DNA from 3 places in the Streptomyces sp. NPDC006265 genome. Region 3 is predicted to be linked to each of the others. Evidence: riboswitches for the same ligand, from Rfam matches in the RefSeq annotation. Region 3 holds a riboswitch; each other region holds the start of a gene.

Region 1 (6,103 bases), on a different contig from region 3:
GCGGACTTCTCAGGCCGGGCGCACCACGCTGTGGATCGCCGACTCGCCGTCGTAGAAGATCGACTCCTCGCGCACGTACGTGCCGGGCTTCGGGGCGTGGATCATCATGCCGTTGCCGATGTAGATCCCGACGTGGGTGACGTCGTCGTAGAAGAAGACCAGGTCACCGGGCTGGGCCTGGGAGAGCGGGACCGTGGTACCGACGTTCACCTGGTCGTAGGTCGTGCGCGGCAGGGTGACGCCCGCGGCCTTCCAGGCGGCCTGGGTGAGGCCGGAGCAGTCGTAGGAGCCGGGACCGACCGCGCCCCACACGTACGGCTTGCCGATCTGGGCGCGGGCGAAGGCGAGCGCCTTGTCGGCCTTGGTGGCGTACGAGGAGTCGGCCGGGGCCGTCGACGAGCCGGAGTCCGACGAGCCGGACGAGGAGGACCCGCTGTCCTGCTGCTGGGCGGCCTCGTCCTGCGCCTTCTGCTGTGCGGCCTGCTGCCGGGCCAGCTCGTCGGCCTTGCGGGCGGCCTCCGCCCGCTTCTCCCGCTCGATCGCCGCCAGCCGGGCCTTCTCCTCGGCGGTCAGCTTCGACATCAGCTCGCGCGCGTCGGCGAGCTTGCGCTGGACGGTGGCCTTGGCCGTCTTCAGGCCGTGCTGCGAGTCGGTGAGCGTCTCGAGGCTCTCGGTGGCCTCCTGGCGCTTCTTCATCGTCTCGGACTGCTGCGTGACGTAGTCGTCGACCGCGACCTTCTGGCGGCCGGTCATCCGGTCCATCAGCTGGGTCTGGTCGAAGTAGTCCTGCGGGGTGTCCGCGAGCAGGAACGTCGCGGTGTCCGGGGCGGCGGCGCCGGTGCGGTACTGGGCGGAGGCGAAGGAACCCAGCTCCTCGCGCGCCTCGTTGAGCTTCTGGGTGCGCTCGGCGACATCGTCGAGGAGGGTGTCGACGTGCTTGCGCTGCTTCGCGGTCTTCTCCTTGGCCGCGTTGTACTTGTCGGTCGCCGACTCGGCCTGGCGGTACAGGTCGTCGACCTTCTTCTCGACTTCCTCCAGGCTGGGCTTGTCGTCGGCCTCGGGGGCGGCGTTGGCCGACTGGGACAGCAGGGCCACGGAGGTGAGGGCCGCCGTTGCGAGGGCGGGGGTCCGTATGCCTGCCACGCGCGTACCCGTAGGACGCGACTTGCGGTGCGACGCCAAGGGAGGCGACTCCTTCCACGTTCCGCCTACCGAGTTAGCTGTCGGGTTCGGGCGGGTGGTTCGGAAGGTTTGCCCTACGGCCGTCTCCGCGCAGGGAGGCGGGCCGATTCACCCCAGGTTCACGGTTGGGTCCCCGGCTCCGGCTGCCGCTGCGGCACACCGGACTCGGCGGAGGCCGCGCGGCCCGGCGACGTTCGCCGGTGGGGGTCATGCGGCCTGGTCGCACCGTAGCCAACTCGTGTGGCCCCTGTGAAGGTTGATGGGCGATATGCCCGATACATTTTCGTGACCTCACTCATGAACGTTGCCGACAGTGAGCGATCGCGGGGGATTGGTCACGAGTCATCCCCAATTGCAGAGGGTGTGGCAGGCCGTGATCATGCGGTCATGGAGGGCGACATTGCGCCGCCGGGCGGTCGGCGGGAGCCCGGGTGCGGGGCGATGTTCTCAGGGCGGCGGCGGGCTGTCAGTGGGGCGCCCTAGACTCGGAGAGCGATGAGCAGCCTCTTTGACGACAACTTCCTGGCGAACCTCCAGGCCCAGCGGGGCCCGGCCGACGAGCCCCCGCCGCCACCCGAGGACGATCACGTACCGGAGCCGATTCCGGACGATCTGTTCGGCGGGAAGTTCGACGCGCCCCCGGACCGGGACGCCTACTACCGGGACGGCGCCCCCCGCCCGGTGATCGACTCCGCCGCGCTGCTGGAAGGGCTGAACGACAACCAGCGTGCCGCCGTCGTCCACTCCGGCTCCCCGCTGCTCATCGTGGCCGGAGCCGGCTCCGGCAAGACCCGTGTGCTCACGCACCGCATCGCCCACCTGCTCGCCGAGCGGGACGTGCACCCGGGCCAGATCCTCGCGATCACCTTCACCAACAAGGCCGCCGGCGAGATGAAGGAACGCGTCGAGCAGCTCGTCGGCCCGCGGGCCAACGCCATGTGGGTCATGACGTTCCACAGCGCGTGCGTGCGCATCCTGCGCCGGGAGAGCAAGAAACTCGGCTTCACCTCCTCCTTCTCGATCTACGACGCCGCCGACTCCAAGCGCCTGATGGCCCTGGTCTGCCGCGACCTGGACCTCGACCCCAAGCGCTTCCCGCCCAAGTCCTTCAGCGCCAAGATCAGCAACCTGAAGAACGAGCTGATCGACGAGGAGGACTTCGCCGCCCAGGCCACCGACGGCTTCGAGAAGACCCTCGCCCAGGCCTACGTCATGTACCAGTCGCGGCTGCGCGAGGCGAACGCCCTCGACTTCGACGACCTGATCATGACGACGGTCAACCTGCTGCGCGCCTTCCCGGACGTCGCCGAGCACTACCGCCGCCGCTTCCGCCATGTGCTGGTGGACGAGTACCAGGACACCAACCACGCCCAGTACGCCCTCGTCCGCGAGCTCGTCGGCACCTCCGAGCACGCCGTCGACGTACCGCCCGAGGCCGAGGTCCCGCCCGCCGAGCTGTGCGTGGTGGGCGACGCCGACCAGTCGATCTACGCCTTCCGCGGCGCGACCATCCGCAACATCCTCCAGTTCGAGGAGGACTACCCGGACGCGACGACGATCCTGCTCGAGCAGAACTACCGCTCCACGCAGACGATCCTCACCGCCGCCAACGCGGTCATCGAGCGCAACGAGTCCCGCCGCCCCAAGAACCTGTGGACCAACGCGGGCACCGGCGCCCGGATCACCGGCTACGTCGCCGACACCGAGCACGACGAGGCCCAGTTCGTCGCCGAAGAGATAGACCGCCTCACCGACGCCGGCGAGGCCAAGGCCGGCGACGTCGCCGTCTTCTACCGCACCAACGCCCAGTCCCGTGTCTTCGAAGAAATCTTCATCCGCGTCGGCCTGCCCTACAAGGTCGTCGGCGGCGTCCGCTTCTACGAGCGCAAGGAGGTCCGGGACGTCCTGGCCTACCTGCGCGTGCTGGCCAACCCCGAGGACTCGGTGCCGCTGCGCCGGATCCTCAACGTTCCCAAGCGGGGCATCGGCGACCGCGCCGAGGCGATGATCGACGCCCTGTCCCAGCGGGAGAAGATCAGCTTCCCGCAGGCGCTCAAGCGCGTCGACGAGGCCTACGGCATGGCAGCGCGCTCCACCAACGCCGTCAAGCGGTTCAACACGCTGATGGAGGACCTCCGCACCATCGTCGAGTCCGGTGCCGGACCGGCCACGGTGCTGGAGGCCGTCCTGGAGCGCACCGGCTACCTCGCCGAGCTCCAGGCCTCCACCGACCCGCAGGACGAGACCCGGATCGAGAACCTCCAGGAACTCGCGGCCGTCGCAATGGAGTTCGAGCAGGAGCGCGGCGAGGAGGAGCAGAGCACCCTGTCCGACTTCCTCGAACAGGTCGCGCTGGTCGCCGACTCCGACCAGATCCCCGACGAGGACGGCGGCGACGGCGTCATCACCCTGATGACACTCCACACCGCCAAGGGCCTCGAATTCCCGGTCGTCTTCCTGACCGGCATGGAGGACGGCGTCTTCCCGCACATGCGCGCCCTCGGCCAGGCCAAGGAGCTGGAGGAGGAGCGGCGCCTGGCCTACGTCGGCATCACCCGTGCGCGGGAGCGGCTCTACCTGACCCGGTCCACGCTGCGCAGCGCCTGGGGCCAGCCCTCCTACAACCCGCCCTCCCGTTTCCTGGAGGAGATCCCGCCGACCCACGTGGAGTGGAAGCGGACGGGAGCGACCGCCCCCGCGTCCTCCGGGCCGGTCTCGGCGGTGGCGGCCTCGCTGTCGTCGTCCCGCTCGCGCTCGTCGGCGTCGGGCGCCTCCGGTTTCGCCACGCGCCGCACCGCCGAGAAGTCGGTGGTGTCCCTGGCGGTCGGGGACCGGGTCACGCACGACCAGTTCGGGCTCGGGACCGTCGTCGGGGTCAAGGGCACGGGCGGCAACGCCGAGGCGACGATCGACTTCGGCGACACCAAGCCGAAGCGGCTGCTGCTGCGGTACGCGCCGGTAGAGAAGCTGTAGCGGCGTGAGGTGACCCGGTGGGCCCCTGCGCGCTCGACGCGGGCGGGGGCTGCCGGGGCGTTACTCGATACGGGCGGGGACGGCGGCTGCCGGGACGCTACGTCGGGTCGATGCCGTGGCTGCGCAGCCACGGGAGCGGGTCGATCGCCGAGCCGCCGCCCGGGCGCACCTCGAAGTGCAGGTGCGGGCCGGTGGAGTTGCCGGAGTTGCCGGAACGCGCGATCGGATCGCCGGCCTTCACGGTCGTACCCGAGGGGACCGTGTAGGTGGAGAGGTGGCAGTACCACGTCTCCGTGCCGTCCTTCGCGGTCAGGATCAGCATGTTGCCGTACGCGCTGTTCCACTGCGTGCGGACGGTGCCGTCGGTCGCGGCCATCACGGTCGTGCCGTACGAGACGGGGAAGTCGATGCCGGTGTGCAGGGACATCCAGTTGATGCCGGACTGCCCGTAGTAGGCGCTGAGTCCGTGCCGCGCCACCGGCAGGGCGAACTTGGGGCGCAGCCGCTCCTTGCGGGCCGCCTCCTCCGCCGCCCTCTTCTTCTCGGCCGCCTGCTGGGCCTTGAGGTCGATGCGCTCCTGCGTACGGCTGGCCCGGTCGGCGAAGTCGTCGGCGCCGGCGGACAGGCTCTGCAACTGCGTGTCCAGCTTGTTGTTGGCGGCGGCCGGCTTGACCGGCTGCGCGTCCGCCGCGGTCGTCTGCGCCTGCGCGGCGCCGTCGTCGGAGAACGTGCCGACGGAGGCGGCGGCGATCCCGGCGACACTCATCACACACGCCGAGGGCACCGCGATGGTCATCAGCGCCGAGCGCTTGGGGGGCGTACGGCGGCGGGAGCGGGACCCGGCGCGCGAGGCCGCCCGGGAGGACGGGGCCGGAGTGACGTCCTCCGCGCCGTCCAGCAGCGGGGCGACGACGGGCAGTTCGCCGGGGGCGGCCGGCTCACCGCCGTCCGCGGCGGGGTCGCGGTAGTCCGTCCCGGCGGATTCGTCGTACGTGACCTGGTCGAAGGTCGCGGTCTCGAGCTGGTCGAAGGTTTCGGCGGGGTGCTCGTACGCGTCGGGGGCCGGTGCGGCGGTGCCGTCGGAGTTCCACTGCGTCGCGTCGTAGGCGCCCGTGTCGAAGGTCTGCGTGCCCCACTCCCATTGCTGGGTGTGGTCGGCGGGGCTGCCGGCCTGGTCGGGCTGGAGCCAGGAACCGGCGTCCCACTGCCCGGTGGCGTCGGGAGACGGCGCCTGGGAGGGGATCGCCGACATCGGCTGCTGCTCGGCCGTCCAGGAGGTCGTGTCGTAGACGCCGGTGTCGTAGGAGGCGTGGTGCTGGGCCGCGTAGGCGTCGTAGTGCACGTTCTCGTGCGTGCCGGTGGCCCAGTGGCCGGTGTCGTAATTGCCCGTGTCCTGCCCGCGGCCCGGCATGTCGCCGAAGAGGGGGTCGGTCGCGAAGCTCGCGGTGGCGTGCCCGGTGGCGTCGAAACCGGCACCGTGGGTACCGGTGACCTGGGCACCGGTGGCGTCAAAACCGGTGGCGGTGTAGTCGCCGCACGTGGTGAAGTCGCCGTGCTGGGCTTCCTGGGTGCCGTACGACGCGTAGTGCGCGGAGGCGGCGTCGGAAGCCGGAGCCGGGGTCATGGTCCCCGACGGGTGACGGTCGTTCACCAACTTCTCTTTCGCCTCGACAACAGGGGCTGCCAGAGCAGTGCGGCGACTGTACCCGGCGGTACGCGGGCACGACAATCTTCGGCAGGTTTCGCGTGCGCAGGAAACGGGCATTCGGCCGTGTTTTGGCGGACGGCGGGCACGGGTTTGGCCCTGTGTTCGAAGTTTGTTCGAGCTTGATCGATACTGTGGCGCCGAGTGATCGCTGTATGACGAGTCTCAGGCGACTGTCAGACCGGCGGTGTGTTCGGTGGACGGTTCACCCGCGTGGGCCGTGTCGAGGACCTGCCGTATGCC
Region 2 (6,103 bases), on a different contig from region 3:
GCGACCCGCGCGCCCGCCCCCGCCAGCCAGCCCTCGACGTCGGCGACGGTGTGGGTGCGCCGGACGATGAGCCGGGCGATGCGGTACCGCTCGTCGCGGTCGGAGCTGAGCGCGTGCCGCACCGCGGTCGCCGTCTCGTAGCCCGCCCGGGCCGACATGGCCCGCACCCGGGGGCTGTTGTAGCCGTGCGGATAGGCGAGGTGCCGGATCTCGTGCCCGAGGGTGTCCTCCAGCACGGCCTTGGAGGTGCGCAGTTCGTACGCCAGGGCCTTGGCGGACAGGGTGTCGAGCTGCGCGTGCGTGACGGTGTGGCTCCCGATCTCCATGCCGGAACGTTCCAGCTCCGCCGCCCGGGTCAGGGTCATCATCGGAGCGGGCGGCAGCAGACTGCGGCCGCCCGGGGCGATGGCGCCGGTGGTGAGGTAGGCCGTGGCGGGCAGCCCGCGTGCGGCCAGGGCCTCGGCGGTGGGGCCGGGCAGATCGGCGAACCCGTCGTCGAAGGTGAGCAGCAACGGCCGGGGCGGCAGCGGCGCCCGCCCGGCCAGATGACCGGCGACCGCGCTGATCGTGACGGGCGTACGCCCGCTGCCGACGATGACGTCGAGATGTGCCGCGAACTGCCGTGGCGTGACCGTGAACTCGGCGATCCACTCGGGCGGGTCGTCCATCACGGCGTGGTAGAGGAAAACGGGGATGGCCGGGGTGTCCGAGGACGCTATCGGTCCCTCACCACGCGCACGTGCCGACGTCGTCATCTCGCCCCCTGAGCGGTCTTCGCCCTCGCCCGCTGAGCTGTCTTCGCCCGCTGAGCTGTCTTCTCCCGAACCGCCGCGCGCAGCGCGTACCGCGCCCGCAGATAGCCGAGGGGCCCGTAGACCATCCCCCTGCGCTGCAACCGCGACAGCCGCCGCGGCCAGGGATGCGTCCGCTCGTCATGGTCGCCCGGCGTGCCGGTGCCGTCCGCCGCGTCCGTCTCGCGCACCGCCGTCAGCGTGCGGGCGTGGGCGAGGCCGCGGGGCAGCCTCGCGAGGAACGCCGGCACCAGCGCGGGTCGGTTCACCAGCACCGCGGTGAGGTACGCCGTGAGCCCTGCGCCGTAGCCGTAGGCCTGGGTCTCCAGGTCCCGCCAGGTCTCCCGGTGGTGGTGCCACACCAGGGCGTACGGCGTGTAGTGCAGTCGGTGGCCCTGGGCCAGGACGCGGACGAAGCCGTAGAGGTCGTCGCCGCCCCGGGCCGCCGTGCCGGCCCCGGTGGCCGGGTCGAAACCGCCGACGGAACGCAGCACCGCCGTCCGGAACGCCATGTTCGCGCCGGAGCCGAACCGCCCGGCCGTGAACGGGAACAGCGGCTCGTCGCCCGGCGGACGCGCGGGGTCGTACGTCCTTGGAGTGAAGCCTTTCGCGAAGCCGCCGTGGCTCTCCAGCAGCACCTGGGCCGGGGTCGTCAGCCGGGCCGGCAGGATCAGCCCGGTGCCGCACCCGAGTCCGGCGTCGGCGGCGAAGGGCGCGGTCAGCTCGGTCAGCCAGCGCGGGTCGGCGACCACGTCGTCGTCGGTGAAGGCGACCACCTCGCCGCGCACGGCGTCCAGCCCGGCGTTGTGGGCGGCTGCGAGCCCCGGAACGGGCTCACAGACGTACCGCACGCGTTCGGCGTACTTCCGCTCGATCAGCTCCCGCGTCTCGTCCGTGACCGGCGCGTTGTCGACGACGACGATCTCGAACCGCGGATGGTCCTGCGCCAGCAGCGAGTCCAGCGCCCGGGCCAGCTGCCCGGCCCGCTCCCGGGTCGCGACGACGACGGTCGTGAACGGCGGCTCCCCGGGTCCGCCGACGACGGCCGGCCCGCACTCCGCCCGTGCCCGGTCCGTCAGCACGACCTTTGGATCCGCCCCCTCCGGTACCCGCCCGAGCAGCGTGCCCACAGGCCGACCGCCCCTTCTGACCAGCACGAACACCTCTCCGTGCGTCACGGGCGGACCCCCCGGGCCGGGTCTGAGCACCGCCTCGTCACCGTCGAGGTCCAGCTCGGCGACCTGCACCGCCCCGATGCCCAGGAACCGCCGTATCTCCTCCTGCGCACGCGCCGAACGGGCCATGCGCCCACCCCCCTCGTGAAGTCAGGTACGGCGCAGCCGAGCCGCGCCCTTCAGCGTCCGCGCGGCCAGCGCCGCGAGCTGGGGCCTGCCGCGGACGAAGCTGTGCGCGCGGCGCGACGGTTCGTGGCTCAGCCAGTGCAGTGCCGCGCCCACCCCAGGACGGGTCACCGCACCCTCGTACACGGGCAGTTCGCCCGTCTTCAGCGCGTCCTTGTACTCGGCTGCGCCCCTTCCCAGGTCGAGCGTGCCGATGCCGTCGGCCGCCGCCGCCTCGGCCATCCGCAGGTGCAGCACCAGACCCGGCGAGAACTTGGCGAACTCCGGGTCGTAGGCCGGGAACCAGCAGGCCAGCACCGAGGCCGAACGCAGCCCGAAGTGCGCGGCGACGGGCCGCTCACCGGCGTACAGCACGGACAGCGTGCCGCTGCACTCCGGCGCCCGGGTCCGGGCCAGCTGCCCGACGAGCCGGGTGATCCACTCCTGGGCGAACCGGTCCCGGCGGCCGGTCCTGCGGTACTGCGCGGACTTCCACCCCATGAGCGTGCGCAGCGCGGCCGGATCGCGTTCGTCGAACACGAAGCGCAGTTCCCCGGCCTGCCGGCCCAGCTTGCGCTCCTTGGCCAGCGTGGTCTTCAGGAACTTCGGCGACTGCGCACGCAGCACCGACTGGTACGTCTCGTAGCCCTTCTCCACGTCGATGACGTAGGTGGCGTACTCCTCGGCCGCGTACCGGACGAACAGCCGCTGCTCGGCCTCCAGATTGTCGAAGGCGAAGCTCGACAGCGAACAGGCCTTCAGCACTTCGCCCGTCTCCAGGTCGAGGCCGGGCCGCAGGATCGCGCCCTGCGCGTCCGAGACGCCGAGCCCGATCGCCCGGCCCTGGCCCAACGGGCCCCGCTCGTAGGGCAGGAAGCCGACCGGCTCCGGCCCCTCGTACACCATGGCGACCCGGGCCCCGGGCCTGACCCGGCCGACGGCTTCGGTGAACTCCGGCTCCATGAAAGGGTTGCGCGGTGCCTCGGAAGCGGCGCGCAGCGCACGCCAGCGCTCCCTCTCCCCTTCGCCGAGCTCCCCGGGCCCAGCCACGCGAATGCGCCCACTGCTCAACCTGACCCCCCGATCAAGTCCCCCCTGGACACTTGGAAGGTACCGCTCTATGCGGCCCCATGGGTAGGTAGTGGAGCATGTTGTTGCCAACTGGTGCAGAGGCCTTCAACCGGGCAATCGGCGTCCACCGAGCGATGAAACGAAGGGCCGTACTGTCCGTATTCTCTGATCATGGCCGCATCCATCGCATATTCACTCATCGCCACCGACCTGGACGGGACGCTGCTGCGCGGCGACGACACCCTCTCCGACCGGTCCCTCGCCGCGCTCGCGCGGGTGGCGGACGCCGGTGCCCAGCACCTCGTGGTGACGGGCCGGCCGGCGCCGAGAGTGCGGCCGCTCCTGGACGACCTCGGGTGCACGGGGCTCGCGGTGTGCGGGCAGGGCGCGCAGGTGTACGACGCCGGCGCGGACCGGCTGCTGTGGTCCATCACCCTGGACCGGGAACTGGCCGAGACCGCCCTCGGCAAGATCGAGGCCGAGGTGGGGCAGGTGTACGCGGCGGTCGACCAGGACGGGGTCGACGGGCTCACGCTGATCGAGCCGGGCTATCTGATGCCGCACCCGACCCTGCCCGCCGTACGGGTCGACCGGCGCGACGAGCTGTGGCTCGAGCCCGTCAGCAAGGTGCTGCTGCGGCATCCCCTTCTGACGGACGACGAGTTGGCGGCGACGGCCCGCTCGGTGGTCGGCTCACTGGCGACGGTGACGATGTCGGGGCCCGGCACCGTCGAGCTCCAGCCGTGCGGGATCACCAAGGCCACGGGTCTGGCGCTGGCAGCCGAGCATCTGGGGCTGCGGCCGGCCGACACCATCGCCTTCGGCGACATGCCCAACGACATCCCGATGTTCGACTGGGCCGGCCACGGCGTCGCGATGGCCAACGCCCATCCCGAACTCAAGGCCGTGGCCGACGAGGTCACCCTGTCGAACGAGGACGACGGCATCGCCGTCGTCCTCGAGCGACTGCTGGGCGGGACCGCTCAGTACGGGCCGTTGACGTTGTCGATCGAGCCGTAGCGGTCGGCCGCGTAGTTGCAGGCCGCCGTGATGTTGGCGACCGGGTCGTACGGGTCGAAGGAGGTGCCGGCCACGTGGTAGGCGGCGAAGGTCGGGTCGATCACCTGGAGCAGGCCCTTGGACGGGGTGCCCGCGACGGCGTTGGAGTCCCAGTTGTTGATGGCCTGGGGGTTGCCGGACGACTCGCGCATGATGTTGCGGTAGATGCCGTCGTAGGAGCCCGGGATCCCCTTCTGCGCCATGATGTCCAGCGACTCGCGGATCCACCCGTCGAGGTTGTTCGCGTAGGTCTTCGCGGACGCCTGGGTGGCCTGGGCGACGCCGCCGGCGGGCTTGGCGGCCGGCTTGGCGGGGGCGGACGACTTGGTCGCCGTCTTCTTCGCGGCGCTCGTCTTGGTGGTCTTCACCGTCAGCTTCAGATGCGGGTGGATCAGCTTCGGGTTGTCGCCGACGGCGGTGCGGTTGTCCTTGTAGAGCTGCTTCCAGCCGCCCGAGACGTCGTACCTGTCCGCGATGCGGGCGAGCGAGTCGCCCTTGACCACGGTGTACGTGAGGGACTTGGCGGGCTGGGCCGCCTGCGGCACGGACTGTGCGGCGACGGGTGCGCTCTGCGGCTCGGCGGCGCTCGCGTGGGTGGCGCCGAGGAGCGGCAGGGTGAGTGCGGCTCCGCCGGTACCGGCGGCGATGAAGCCTCGGGTCAGCGGGTTGGTTCTGGGGCGACGGTGCTTGCCTCGTCCGGCCATGGCCATGTTCCTCTCCGGCGCCTGCGAGGTGAGCTGTCGGGTTCGGGCCGGGAGGTGCCCGGCCGCGTACGGCGCTGTGTGCCGTGCGCGGCTTCACCCCGAGCCGTGCCGCTGTGCGGACCGGCGACTTACCTGGGTCCCCCGCTCCTGCCCTGCGTGAGTGAGTCGGTTAAGTGGGGAGTCCGGGCGGCGGCAGGATTGGGCGTCCGCCGGACAGGGCCGGAACGTATGCGAGAGCACATGTCGGGAACAAGCACCTCAGTCACATATCGCGCGCTTGACCTTGGTCGGGAGCGTTTGGGCCGCTTGATCCTTTGCGGTAGCCAAGGCTCAACTGGCTTTCGGGGGAAGGTGTTAGGGGTCGCTGTCGCGGGGAGGGGGAAAAGAGGAAGGAGTGATTCAACTCACTGATCACAAGCCCGTAGGACAATTCCCGCCAAGGGGAATTCGCCGACTCAACGCGTCAAATCGTGCATAACTCGCTACCCCCGGGTGAGTCGATATATATCTATTCTTATAGGTTGATCGAAAACATAACGGTCGTGATCGGATACCGCCCGGCCTGTAACCATGGGCGCTGGCGGTGATCGAAACGTGACCGGATACGCTGGCTCGAGTGAGGGCAGCGACCTATCGACAATCCGCGTAATCACCGGCAGACACAGCAGACAGGAGACCCCTCGTGACCGACGTCGGGCCGTTCGGGCTGAGCGTGCGGGACCAGGCTCTGGAGGCCGATGTCCAGGCCGGATTGACGGCTGTCGAGGAAGGCTTGCTCGAGGCCACCAAGAGTGAGGTGCCCTTCATCACGGAGGCCGCCCAGCATCTGGTGCGGGCCGGCGGCAAGCGGTTCCGCCCGCTGCTCGTGATGCTCTCCGCCCGGTTCGGTGACCGCTACGCGCCCGGCATCGTGCCGTCGGCCGTCGTCGTGGAGCTGACCCACCTCGCCACGCTGTACCACGACGACGTCATGGACGAGGCCGCCGTGCGCCGCGGCGTCGCGAGCGCGAACACCCGCTGGGGCAACTCGGTCGCGGTCCTCACCGGCGACTTCCTCTTCGCTCGCGCCTCGCACATCCTGGCCGACCTCGGCCCGGAGGCCGTGCGGGTGCAGGCCGAGGCGTTCGAACGCCTCGTG
Region 3 (9,487 bases):
CCATGAGCAGTTCGCGAAGTTGGGAGTCTGCCACACCGTAGGCGTCGAGAAGTAACCGTACATCGGCCGGTTTCACCCCGCTCGTGCCCGTCTCGATCCGGCTGACCTTGGACTGGTGCCAGTCCACCAGCCGGGCCGCCTCACCGCTCGTGAGCCCCGCAGAGGTGCGCAGCGCACGCAGTTCGGCGCCCAGTTTCCGGCGGCGCACCGCGGGACCGTGCTGCATGGGCTCCTCCTTACTCCTTCCGAGCCACCCAAATACGGTCTCGCGTCGCAGAGTTCACCGCTTTGAGCGACAGATATATGCATCTCTTGGTGGATCGCCGCCCTTCAGGGGTGTTCTGGTGGCAGTCTGGCGACGAAGCACCAGTCCGGGACCGTACTCGAACCATCCGCTCCGTGTCGGACTCCGGTCCCGTGGGAAAGGACGACGTCGCCATGGCAGACCATCTGGAAGCATCCGTCACTCTGCCGAGCGATTCCGCCTCGGTCTCCGCAGCGCGTGCCTACGTGGTGGGCACGCTGGCGGAGTGGGGCCTGCCGGCGGACACGGAAGTGTCCGACACCGTCCGGCTCATCATCTCCGAACTCGCCACCAACGCCGTCCAGCACACCTTCGGTCAGTCGCCGACGTTCACCGTGGACGTCGAGCTGGACCGTGACGAGCATCTGCGCGTCGGTGTCACGGACAGCCACCCACGCTTCCCCAGACGCCTGCCGGCCGCCGTCCAGCAGGACAACGGCCGTGGCCTGGTCATCATCCGCTGGCTGACCGCGGAGTGCGGCGGCAGGCTCCGTATCCGCCCCACGCGCGAGGGCGGCAAGACCATCTCGATCGAACTTCCCTGGGTCGTCCCGGTCCAGCCGGTGGCGACCGCGGTGCAGCAGGAGCCGTAGTCACACGCAGCAGGACCCGAAAGGCATGTCCAGTGGGTCCCCCTCGGTCCCCCCCCGGCCCGCGCGACCCACATCCGGGCCGTCCCCACGGCCCTGACGCCCCCTCTTGCCTCCCGCCCCCGTCGGAGACCGCGGCCCTCACCGGCGCCGCGCCGACACCTCCCGGTGCGCTGCCGCCCCTCGAAGCCCTGACGGCTGCCCGACGGTGTGCCGCAGCGGTGCGGGGATCCCGACGTCGCCCCGGGCTGTTTCCTCCTCGGTGGTCTCCCCGGTGCCCCCCGCCTCCTCACGCGGCCCCGCCCGCCGCACCAGCCGCGGGAGCAGCCCCCACAGGCCCACGCAGACCAGGAAGGTCGCGGCGCCCGCGGCGATACCGCCGGTCCGGCCCGTGGTCACGTCGACCACCAGCAGCACCGAACCGCTGAACGCGAACACCAGCACGCTCAGGCCGGTGGTGGCCAGGCGCGAGGAGACCTGCACGATGCGGGGTTTGGCGCCCTGCTGGAAGAGGGAGCGGTGCAGCGCGGCCGGAGCGGTGAAGAGGGCGGCGGCCAGCACCGCCAGCAGCAGCGTGCTGACGTAGGTGACGCGCTGGACCGTGTCGAGGTCCTCGAAGCGCGGGGTGAAGGCCAGCGACAGCAGGAAGGCGAAGAGGATCTGCACGCCCGTCTGGGTGACGCGGAGTTCCTGGAGCAGCTCGACGAAGTTGCGGTCGGCGCGTTGCAGCGGCGTCTCGTTGCGCGCGGTGCAGGGGCGGTGCTCGGCCATGGTGGCACGGGTATCCACATGAGCCCGTTTCACGCTCCGGCGTGCGGCGGCGCGTCAAGGAGGCCGCCGCACGCCGGGCGGATCACTTCACGCGTCCGTACCAGACACTCTTGGTCCAGATCTTCTGCAGTCGCACCACGTCCCCGCTCTTCGGGGAGTGCCAGAGCTTGTTCTTACCCGCGTAGATACCGACGTGGTACACGTTGCTGCCCGAGTGGAAGAACACCAGGTCTCCCGCCTTGCGGTTCCTGGCGGAGATGTGGTGCGTCTTGTTGTACTGCTGGGCAGCCGTGCGCGGGAGCTTCTTGCCGGCCTTCTTGAATGAGTAGAGCGTGAGCCCGGAGCAGTCGAACCGGTGCGGGCCGGTGGCTCCGTACCTGTAGGGCGAACCCTTCTTGGAGGCCGCGATCTGGAGTGCCTTGGTCGCCGGTGTGGCCGCCGCGGCCTCGGATGCGAAGCCCGGCGCCACGATGGAGCCGCCCACCGCGGCGATGGTGAGCGCCGAGGCGGTGCCGGCCCGGGCCATGAGCGACGGGACACGATTGAGCGCAGTCATGCGCAACCCTTCGTCAGCCGCCTGTGAAGGATGACCTGTCGGATTCGGGCTGACAAAGTTGCCCGGCCGCTGACGCGGCTTCACCCCAAGGGCTGCTCGGGTCCGGTCATGGCGTGACCGTCCCGGCGACCCGTCGTGCTCGGGTCCTCCACTCCTGCCGATCCACTCCTGTCGACCGGTCATCCGGGCGGCGGCAGGACTCGGCGTCCGCCCGGATCGCCCCGCCACAGCGGCGGGGGCTTGTCGTCGAAAGGGATCTTGGCTCATGCCTGTCCGGATTTCCCAACGGAACCGGGGATTTGTGTTGTTACTCACCACTCACCCGTTCGTGTGGACACGTGTGCGTTCGAGCCACTGTCCACGGGTTCGCGGAGCTCCGGACCAGCGACGGAATGCCCTATTTCGTCCACTGGCTACGCGCGTTGCGCAACCGGAACGGTCCCAAAATCTGTTTCCCACCTACTCCGAACAGGGGTACGTCTTTTGGTCCGTTTCAACTCAGCCCCGGACGCGTCGCCGGCGGCGCGTGCGTCCGGACCGGCGGTACCGCGTCAACTGACGGACTCCGGGGGCAGGGTAAGCCGGGCGGTGCGCCGCTCACCGTCCAGTACCCGCAGTGCCCGGGCCGGCGTGTCGGCGTGCAGCTCCGTCTCGCCCCGCCGGTGCATCAGGGCCAGCGCGTCACGCAGTGCGGTCGCCTTGCCCACCAGGGCCCGGGCGGTGCGCAGTCCGCGGTAGGTGTCGCCGTCCTGGGCCGGGTTGATGCGGCCGAGCAGGTCGATGACGTCGAGATAACGGTCGATCAGTTCCGCCTCGGCGCGCGTCAGGGCTGGCAGTGGTGGCAGTTCGGGCGGGAGCACCGGTGCCTCATCGGCCGGTCGGCGGTGCCAGGGTGGCCTTGCGGCTGGGGATGATCCCGTCCACCAGGCCGTACTCCACCGCCTCCTGGGCGGTGAGGATCTTGTCCCGCTCGATGTCCGCGCTCACCTGCTCCCGGGTGCGGCCCGTGTGCAGCGCGAGCATCTCCTCCATCCGGCTCCGGATGCGCGTCAACTCGTCGGCCTGGATCGTGCTCGGGTTCATCGCGCAGCTGTCCCTCTTCGGACCCGCCCCGGTCGAGGTCCTCCGGGACGGTCTGCGGGCACTGACGGGCATGCGTGCCGGGGACACCGGTGGATCACAGCTCGGTTAACGTGCCCGAAACGCGGCGCAATTAGCCTGCCGATCCACGCCACCTGGCACTTTGCCCCGTGGCCGCGGCGACCGGGCCCCGCACGGCCCGGAGTGACGACTGTGAGGTGGGACGTGCAACTGACCCCGCACGAGCAAGAACGGCTGCTGATCCACGTAGCGGCCGACGTGGCCGAGAAGCGCCGGGCCCGCGGGCTGAAGCTCAACCACCCCGAGGCGGTCGCGCTCATCACCTCGCACATCCTCGAGGGCGCCCGGGACGGCCGTACCGTCGCCGAACTCATGTCCTCCGGGCGCAAGCTCCTGACCAGGGACGATGTCATGGAGGGCATCCCGGAGATGATCCACGACGTCCAGGTCGAAGCCACTTTCCCGGACGGCACCAAGCTCGTCACCGTCCACGACCCGATCGTCTGACGGGGAGCCGCCGTGATTCCCGGAGAGATCCTCTTCGCCGACGGGCCGATTGCCTACAACGAGGGCCGCGAGGTCGTCCGCCTCACCGTCCTCAACGCCGCCGACCGGCCCGTCCAGGTCGGCTCCCACTACCACTTCGCCGAGGCCAACCCCGGCCTGGAGTTCGACCGCGCCGCAGCGCGCGGCAGGCGGCTCAACGTCGCCGCCGGCACGGCCGTGCGCTTCGAGCCCGGGATCCCCGTCGACGTCGAACTCGTGCCGCTGGCCGGGGCCCGTGTGGTGCCCGGTCTGCGCGGGGAGACCGGAGGTGCCCTCGATGCCTGAGATCTCGCGTGCCGCGTACGCCGACCTGTTCGGTCCGACGACCGGCGACCGGATCCGCCTCGCCGACACCGACCTGCTGGTCGAGATCGAGGAGGACCGCTCCGGCGGCCCGGGACTCGCCGGTGACGAGGCGGTCTTCGGCGGCGGCAAGGTCATCCGCGAGTCCATGGGCCAGGCGCGGGCCACGCGGGCGGACGGCACGCCGGACACCGTGATCACCGGTGCGGTGATCATCGACCACTGGGGGATCGTCAAGGCCGACGTCGGCATCCGCGACGGCCGGATCACCGGCATCGGCAAGGCCGGCAACCCCGACACCATGGACGGCGTCCACCCGGACCTGGTCATCGGCCCGGAGACCGAGATCATCGCCGGCAACGGGCGGATCCTCACGGCGGGCGCGATCGACGCGCACGTCCACTTCATCTGCCCGCAGATCGCCGACGAGGCGCTCTCCTCGGGTATCACGACCCTCGTCGGCGGCGGCACGGGCCCCGCGGAGGGGTCCAAGGCCACCACCGTGACCCCCGGCCCCTGGCATCTCGCCCGGATGCTGGAGGCGATGGAGGCCTTTCCGCTCAACATCGGCCTGCTCGGCAAGGGCAACACCGTCTCCCACGAGGCGATGCTGTCCCAGATCCGCGGCGGCGCACTCGGCCTGAAGCTGCACGAGGACTGGGGCTCCACCCCGGCCGTCATCGACGCCTCGCTGACCGTCGCCGAACGGACCGGCATCCAGGTCGCCATCCACACCGACACCCTCAACGAGGCCGGATTCGTGGGCGACACCCTGGCCGCGATCGCCGGACGGGGCATCCACGCGTACCACACCGAGGGCGCCGGCGGCGGGCACGCGCCGGACATCATGACCGTGGTCTCCGAGTCGTACGTGCTGCCCAGCTCCACCAACCCGACCAGGCCGTTCACCGTCAACACCGCCGAGGAACACCTCGACATGCTGATGGTGTGCCACCACCTCAACCCGGCGGTGCCGGAGGACCTGGCCTTCGCCGAGTCCCGGATCCGTCCCTCCACGATCGGGGCGGAGGACGTGCTGCACGACCTGGGCGCGATCTCGATCATCTCCTCCGACTCCCAGGCCATGGGACGCGTCGGCGAGGTCGTCATGCGCACCTGGCAGACCGCGCACGTGATGAAGCGACGGCGGGGCGCGCTGCCCGGGGACGGACGGGCCGACAACCGCCGGGTACGCCGCTATGTCGCCAAGTACACGATCAACCCGGCGCTCGCCCAGGGCCTCGCCGGGGAGGTCGGGTCGGTGGAGAGCGGCAAGCTGGCCGACCTGGTGCTCTGGGAGCCTGCGTTCTTCGGCGTGAAGCCGCAGCTCGTCATCAAGGGCGGGCAGATCGCGTACGCGCAGATGGGCGACGCGAACGCCTCGATCCCCACTCCGCAGCCGATCCTGCCGCGGCCGATGTACGGGGCCATCGGGCGGGCACCGGCCTCCAACTCCGTCAACTTCGTCGCGCCCCTGGCCGTCGAGGCGGGTCTGCCGGAGCGGCTGGGGCTCGGCAAGCGGTTCGCCGCGATCGAGTCGACGCGCGGGGTCACCAAGGCCGACATGCGCGAGAACGACGCCCGGCCCGAGGTCCGGGTCGATCCTGACAGCTTCGCCGTGCACATCGACGGGGAGCTGGTCGAGGCGGTGCCGGCGGCCGAACTGCCCATGGCCCAGCGGTACTTCCTGTTCTGAGGGTGGTCTGATGTCGCGTGCAGCGCTTCTCGTCCTGGCCGACGGGCGGTTTCCCGCCGGAGGACATGCGCACTCCGGCGGTGCCGAGGCGGCGGTCAAGGCCGGGCGGATCAGTGGGGCGGCGAGCCTGCGGGAGTTCTGCCGTGGGCGGTTGCACACGGCGGGGCTGACGGCGGCGGGGCTGTCCGCGGCCGCGGCGCTCGGGATCGATCCGGTCGCGCTGGACCGAGCCGCGGACGCGCGGACGCCGTCCCCCGCGCTGCGGGTCGCCGCGCGGAAGCTGGGACGGCAACTGCTGCGGGCCGCCCGTGCGACCTGGCCGTCCGCCGAACTGGACGCGCTCGGTGAGGAGTTCCCCAAGGGGGCCCACCAGCCCGTGGTGCTGGGCCTGGCGGCCCGGGCGGCGGGGCTGGGGCCGGTGGACGCGGCGTACTGCGCGGCGTACGAGAGCGTGAGCGGGCCGGCGTCGGCGACCGTGCGGTTGCTGAGTCTGGATCCGTTCGACGCGACGCGGGTGCTGGCCCGCCTGGCGCCGGAGGTGGACCGGGTCGCGGACCGGGCGGTGGAGACGGCCCGGACGGCGGTCGACGAGGGGGTCGACGTCCTGCCGGCGGGATCGGCGCCGTTGCTGGAGCTCGGGGCGGAGGTGCATGCGGCATGGCCAGTACGCCTGTTCGCGTCATAAGGGCGCTCGGGTAACCCACTCCGGGGCGCGGGGCCGTGTTCGATATGCGCTCCGCCGCGTGAGCGCGGCCGGCCCTCGCCCATCCGCACCCGACACGAGTACAAGGAGCCGCACATGCACCTCGAACACCACCGTGACACCTCCGCCGCCCTCGGTGCGGACGCCCACCGCCCCGACGGCACCCGCAGAGCGCTCCGCATCGGACTCGGCGGCCCCGTCGGATCCGGGAAGACCGCCACCGTCGCCGCGCTCTGCCGGGCGCTCAGGGACCAGCTGGCACTCGCCGTCGTCACCAACGACATCTACACGCGCGAGGACGCCGAGTTCCTGCTCCGCGAGGCCGTGCTGCCGCCGGAGCGGATCACCGCCGTGGAGACGGGTGCCTGCCCGCACACCGCGATCCGCGACGACATCTCCGCGAACCTGGAGGCGGTGGAGGACCTGGAGGACGCGGTCGGGCCGCTGGATCTGGTGCTCGTGGAGTCCGGCGGGGACAACCTCACCGCGACCTTCTCCAAGGGGCTCGTCGACGCGCAGATCTTCGTGATCGACGTGGCCGGGGGCGACGACATCCCGCGCAAGGGCGGACCGGGTGTGACCACCGCCGACCTGCTCGTCGTCAACAAGACCGACCTCGCCCCGTACGTCGGCTCCGACCTCGACCGGATGGCCGCCGACGCCAAGGCGCAGCGTGCCGAACTGCCGGTCGTCTTCCAGTCGTTGCGGAGCGAGGCCGGAGTGGCGGATGTCGCCGCGTGGGTGCGTGCGCAGCTCGCCGCGTGGACCGCGTGAACGTGCGTACCGGTGCCGGGGTGCGGTCCCTCGCACGGATCGTCGCCCGGGACGACGGGCGCGGCGGGACCTCGCTGCCCGTGCTGGAGAGCGACGGACCCATGGCGCTGCGGCGCACCCGGGCCACCGGCTCCGAGGCCCGGGTGATGCTGGTCGGCGCGATGAGCGGGCCGCTCGGCGGTGACCACTTCACCGTGGAAGGACGGGTGGAGGAGGGGGCGCGGCTGTCCGTCGGGTCGGCCGCCGCCACCATCGCGCTGCCCGGGCAGGTGAAGGGCGAAGCCCGCTACGACGTCCGGTTCGAGGTCGCCGGTCATGGCGAACTGCACTGGATGCCGGAGCAGTTGATCTCCGCCCAGGGCAGTGACCTGTACGTCACCACCCGCGTCGAGCTCGCACCCACCGCCCGGCTCGTGCTGCGCGAGGAACAGGTGCTCGGACGCGCCGGCGAGGAACCCGGGCGTCTCGCGAGCCGTCTGACCGTGCGGATCGCCGGGCAGGCCGTGCTCGACCAGGAACTGACCTGTGGGCCCGGTGCGCCGGGCGGCTGGGACGGGCCCGCCGTCCTGGCGGGGCATCGGGCCGTCGGACAACTGGTCGTCGTACGCCCGGAGTTCGCCGCCGAGCCGGTGGCCGCGACGGTGCTGGGGGAGGGCGCCTCGGTCGTGCCGCTCGCCGGGCCCGCCGCACTGGTGACCGCGGTGGCGCCGGACGCCCTCAGGCTGCGGCGGCTGCTCGACGAGGCGTTGGCGTCGCTCCCGCGGGAGTAGTTGTCCGTAGAGCAGCACGCTCTCTCCGTTTATCGGATTGGCAAAGAAGGGCGTCCGGCCCTGTTGTCAGGGACCTCACAACCGGGAGGATCCCCCGTACTGATCGCAACGAGGTACGGGGAGGTCCCCCTTGAGGGGTTCGAGACCTAAGAAGCGGGTGGCGGCGCTCGGTTCGGCCGGCGCGCTCGTCACGGCCACGCTGCTCGCCGGCGCCGTCGCGGCGCCCACCGCGAACGCGAGCGCGGGCAGCGGCCACGGCCAGGGCCGGGAGGCCCGCGGCGCCGCGATCGCCGCCGCCCGGGCCGCGAAGGCCGGCATCGACTGGCAGGACTGCCCCGCAGACTGGAACCTGGCCAAGCCGATCCAGTGCGGGTACGTCACCGTGCCGCTCGACTACGCCAAGCCCTACGGCAAGCAGATCAAGCTCGCCGTCGACCGCATCGGCAACACGGGCACGAAGGACGAGCGGCAGGGCGCGCTCGTCTACAACCCCGGCGGCCCCGGCGGCTCCGGGCTGCGCTTCCCCGCCCGGGTCACCAGCAAGAACGCCGTCTGGGCCAACGCGGCCAAGGCCTATGACTTCGTGGGCTTCGACCCGCGCGGTGTCGGCAAGTCCGCGCCCATCTCCTGCGTCGACCCGCAGGAGTTCGTCAAGGCACCCAAGGCCGACCCGGTGCCCGACTCCGAGGCAGACAAGCTCGTCCAGCGCAAGCTGGCCCGCGCGTACGCCGAGGGCTGCCAGGAGCGCAGCGGCGCGATGCTGCCGCACATGACCACGCCGAACACCGCGCGCGACCTCGACGTCATCCGCGCCGCCCTCGGCGAGAAGAAGCTCAACTTCCTCGGCGTCTCCTACGGCACTTACCTGGGCGCCGTCTACGGCACGCTCTTCCCCGGCCACGTGCGCCGCATGGTCGTCGACAGCGTCGTCAACCCCTCCAGGGACAAGATCTGGTACCAGGCCAACCTGGACCAGGACGTCGCGTTCGAGGGCCGCTGGAAGGACTGGCAGGACTGGGTCGCCCAGAACGACGCGACCTACCACCTGGGCACCACCCGCGCCGCCGTCCAGGCGAAGTGGCTGGAGCTGCGTGCCACCGCGAAGAAGAACCCGATCGGCGGGGTCGTCGGCCCGGCCGAGCTCATCTCCTTCTTCCAGAGCGCCCCGTACTACGACTCCACCTGGGCGCCGGTCGCGTCGGTCTTCAGCAAGTACGTCGCCGGCGACACCCAGGCGCTCGTCGACGCCGCCGCCCCGGATCTGTCCGACACGGCGGGCAACGCGTCCTCGGAGAACGGCAACGCCGTCTACACCGCCGTCGAGTGCGCCGACGCCAAGTGGCCCACCAGCTGGCGCAAGTGGGACCGGGACA

The links. A riboswitch is a leader RNA that binds a small molecule or an ion and turns the genes downstream of it on or off. The one in region 3 is predicted to bind cyclic di-AMP.
Region 1: another riboswitch for cyclic di-AMP. It lies ahead of ABZ281_RS25825 (NlpC/P60 family protein); the one in region 3 lies ahead of ABZ281_RS07735 (C40 family peptidase).
Region 2: another riboswitch for cyclic di-AMP. It lies ahead of ABZ281_RS30830 (transglycosylase SLT domain-containing protein); the one in region 3 lies ahead of ABZ281_RS07735 (C40 family peptidase).

The regions. Positions count from the first base shown of each region.
Region 1 covers NZ_JBEXSH010000350.1:79-6,181, forward strand. Annotated here, with positions in the region: gene ABZ281_RS25825 (NlpC/P60 family protein) at 10-1,182, opposite strand; cyclic di-AMP (ydaO/yuaA leader) riboswitch at 1,190-1,363, opposite strand; gene pcrA (DNA helicase PcrA) at 1,678-4,155, shown strand; gene ABZ281_RS25835 (M23 family metallopeptidase) at 4,253-5,920, opposite strand; gene ABZ281_RS25840 (alpha/beta fold hydrolase) at 6,026-6,103, opposite strand, start outside.
Region 2 covers NZ_JBEXSH010000476.1:644-6,746, reverse strand. Annotated here, with positions in the region: gene ABZ281_RS30850 (polysaccharide deacetylase family protein) at 1-668, opposite strand, end outside; gene ABZ281_RS30845 (glycosyltransferase) at 752-2,095, opposite strand; gene ABZ281_RS30840 (GNAT family N-acetyltransferase) at 2,117-3,181, opposite strand; gene ABZ281_RS30835 (HAD family hydrolase) at 3,374-4,222, shown strand; gene ABZ281_RS30830 (transglycosylase SLT domain-containing protein) at 4,186-4,965, opposite strand; cyclic di-AMP (ydaO/yuaA leader) riboswitch at 4,969-5,138, opposite strand; gene ABZ281_RS30825 (polyprenyl synthetase family protein) at 5,648-6,103, shown strand, end outside.
Region 3 covers NZ_JBEXSH010000056.1:8,712-18,198, reverse strand. Annotated here, with positions in the region: gene ABZ281_RS07750 (helix-turn-helix transcriptional regulator) at 1-226, opposite strand, end outside; gene ABZ281_RS07745 (ATP-binding protein) at 439-897, shown strand; gene ABZ281_RS07740 (DUF6328 family protein) at 1,036-1,665, opposite strand; gene ABZ281_RS07735 (C40 family peptidase) at 1,748-2,221, opposite strand; cyclic di-AMP (ydaO/yuaA leader) riboswitch at 2,225-2,437, opposite strand; gene ABZ281_RS07730 (hypothetical protein) at 2,773-3,081, opposite strand; gene ABZ281_RS07725 (ATP-dependent Clp protease proteolytic subunit) at 3,089-3,244, opposite strand; partial or broken gene ABZ281_RS07720 (TetR/AcrR family transcriptional regulator) at 3,291-3,413, shown strand; gene ABZ281_RS07715 (urease subunit gamma) at 3,527-3,829, shown strand; gene ABZ281_RS07710 (urease subunit beta) at 3,842-4,153, shown strand; gene ABZ281_RS07705 (urease subunit alpha) at 4,146-5,867, shown strand; gene ABZ281_RS07700 (urease accessory UreF family protein) at 5,878-6,552, shown strand; gene ureG (urease accessory protein UreG) at 6,667-7,344, shown strand; gene ABZ281_RS07690 (urease accessory protein UreD) at 7,341-8,114, shown strand; partial or broken gene ABZ281_RS07685 (alpha/beta fold hydrolase) at 8,245-9,487, shown strand, end outside.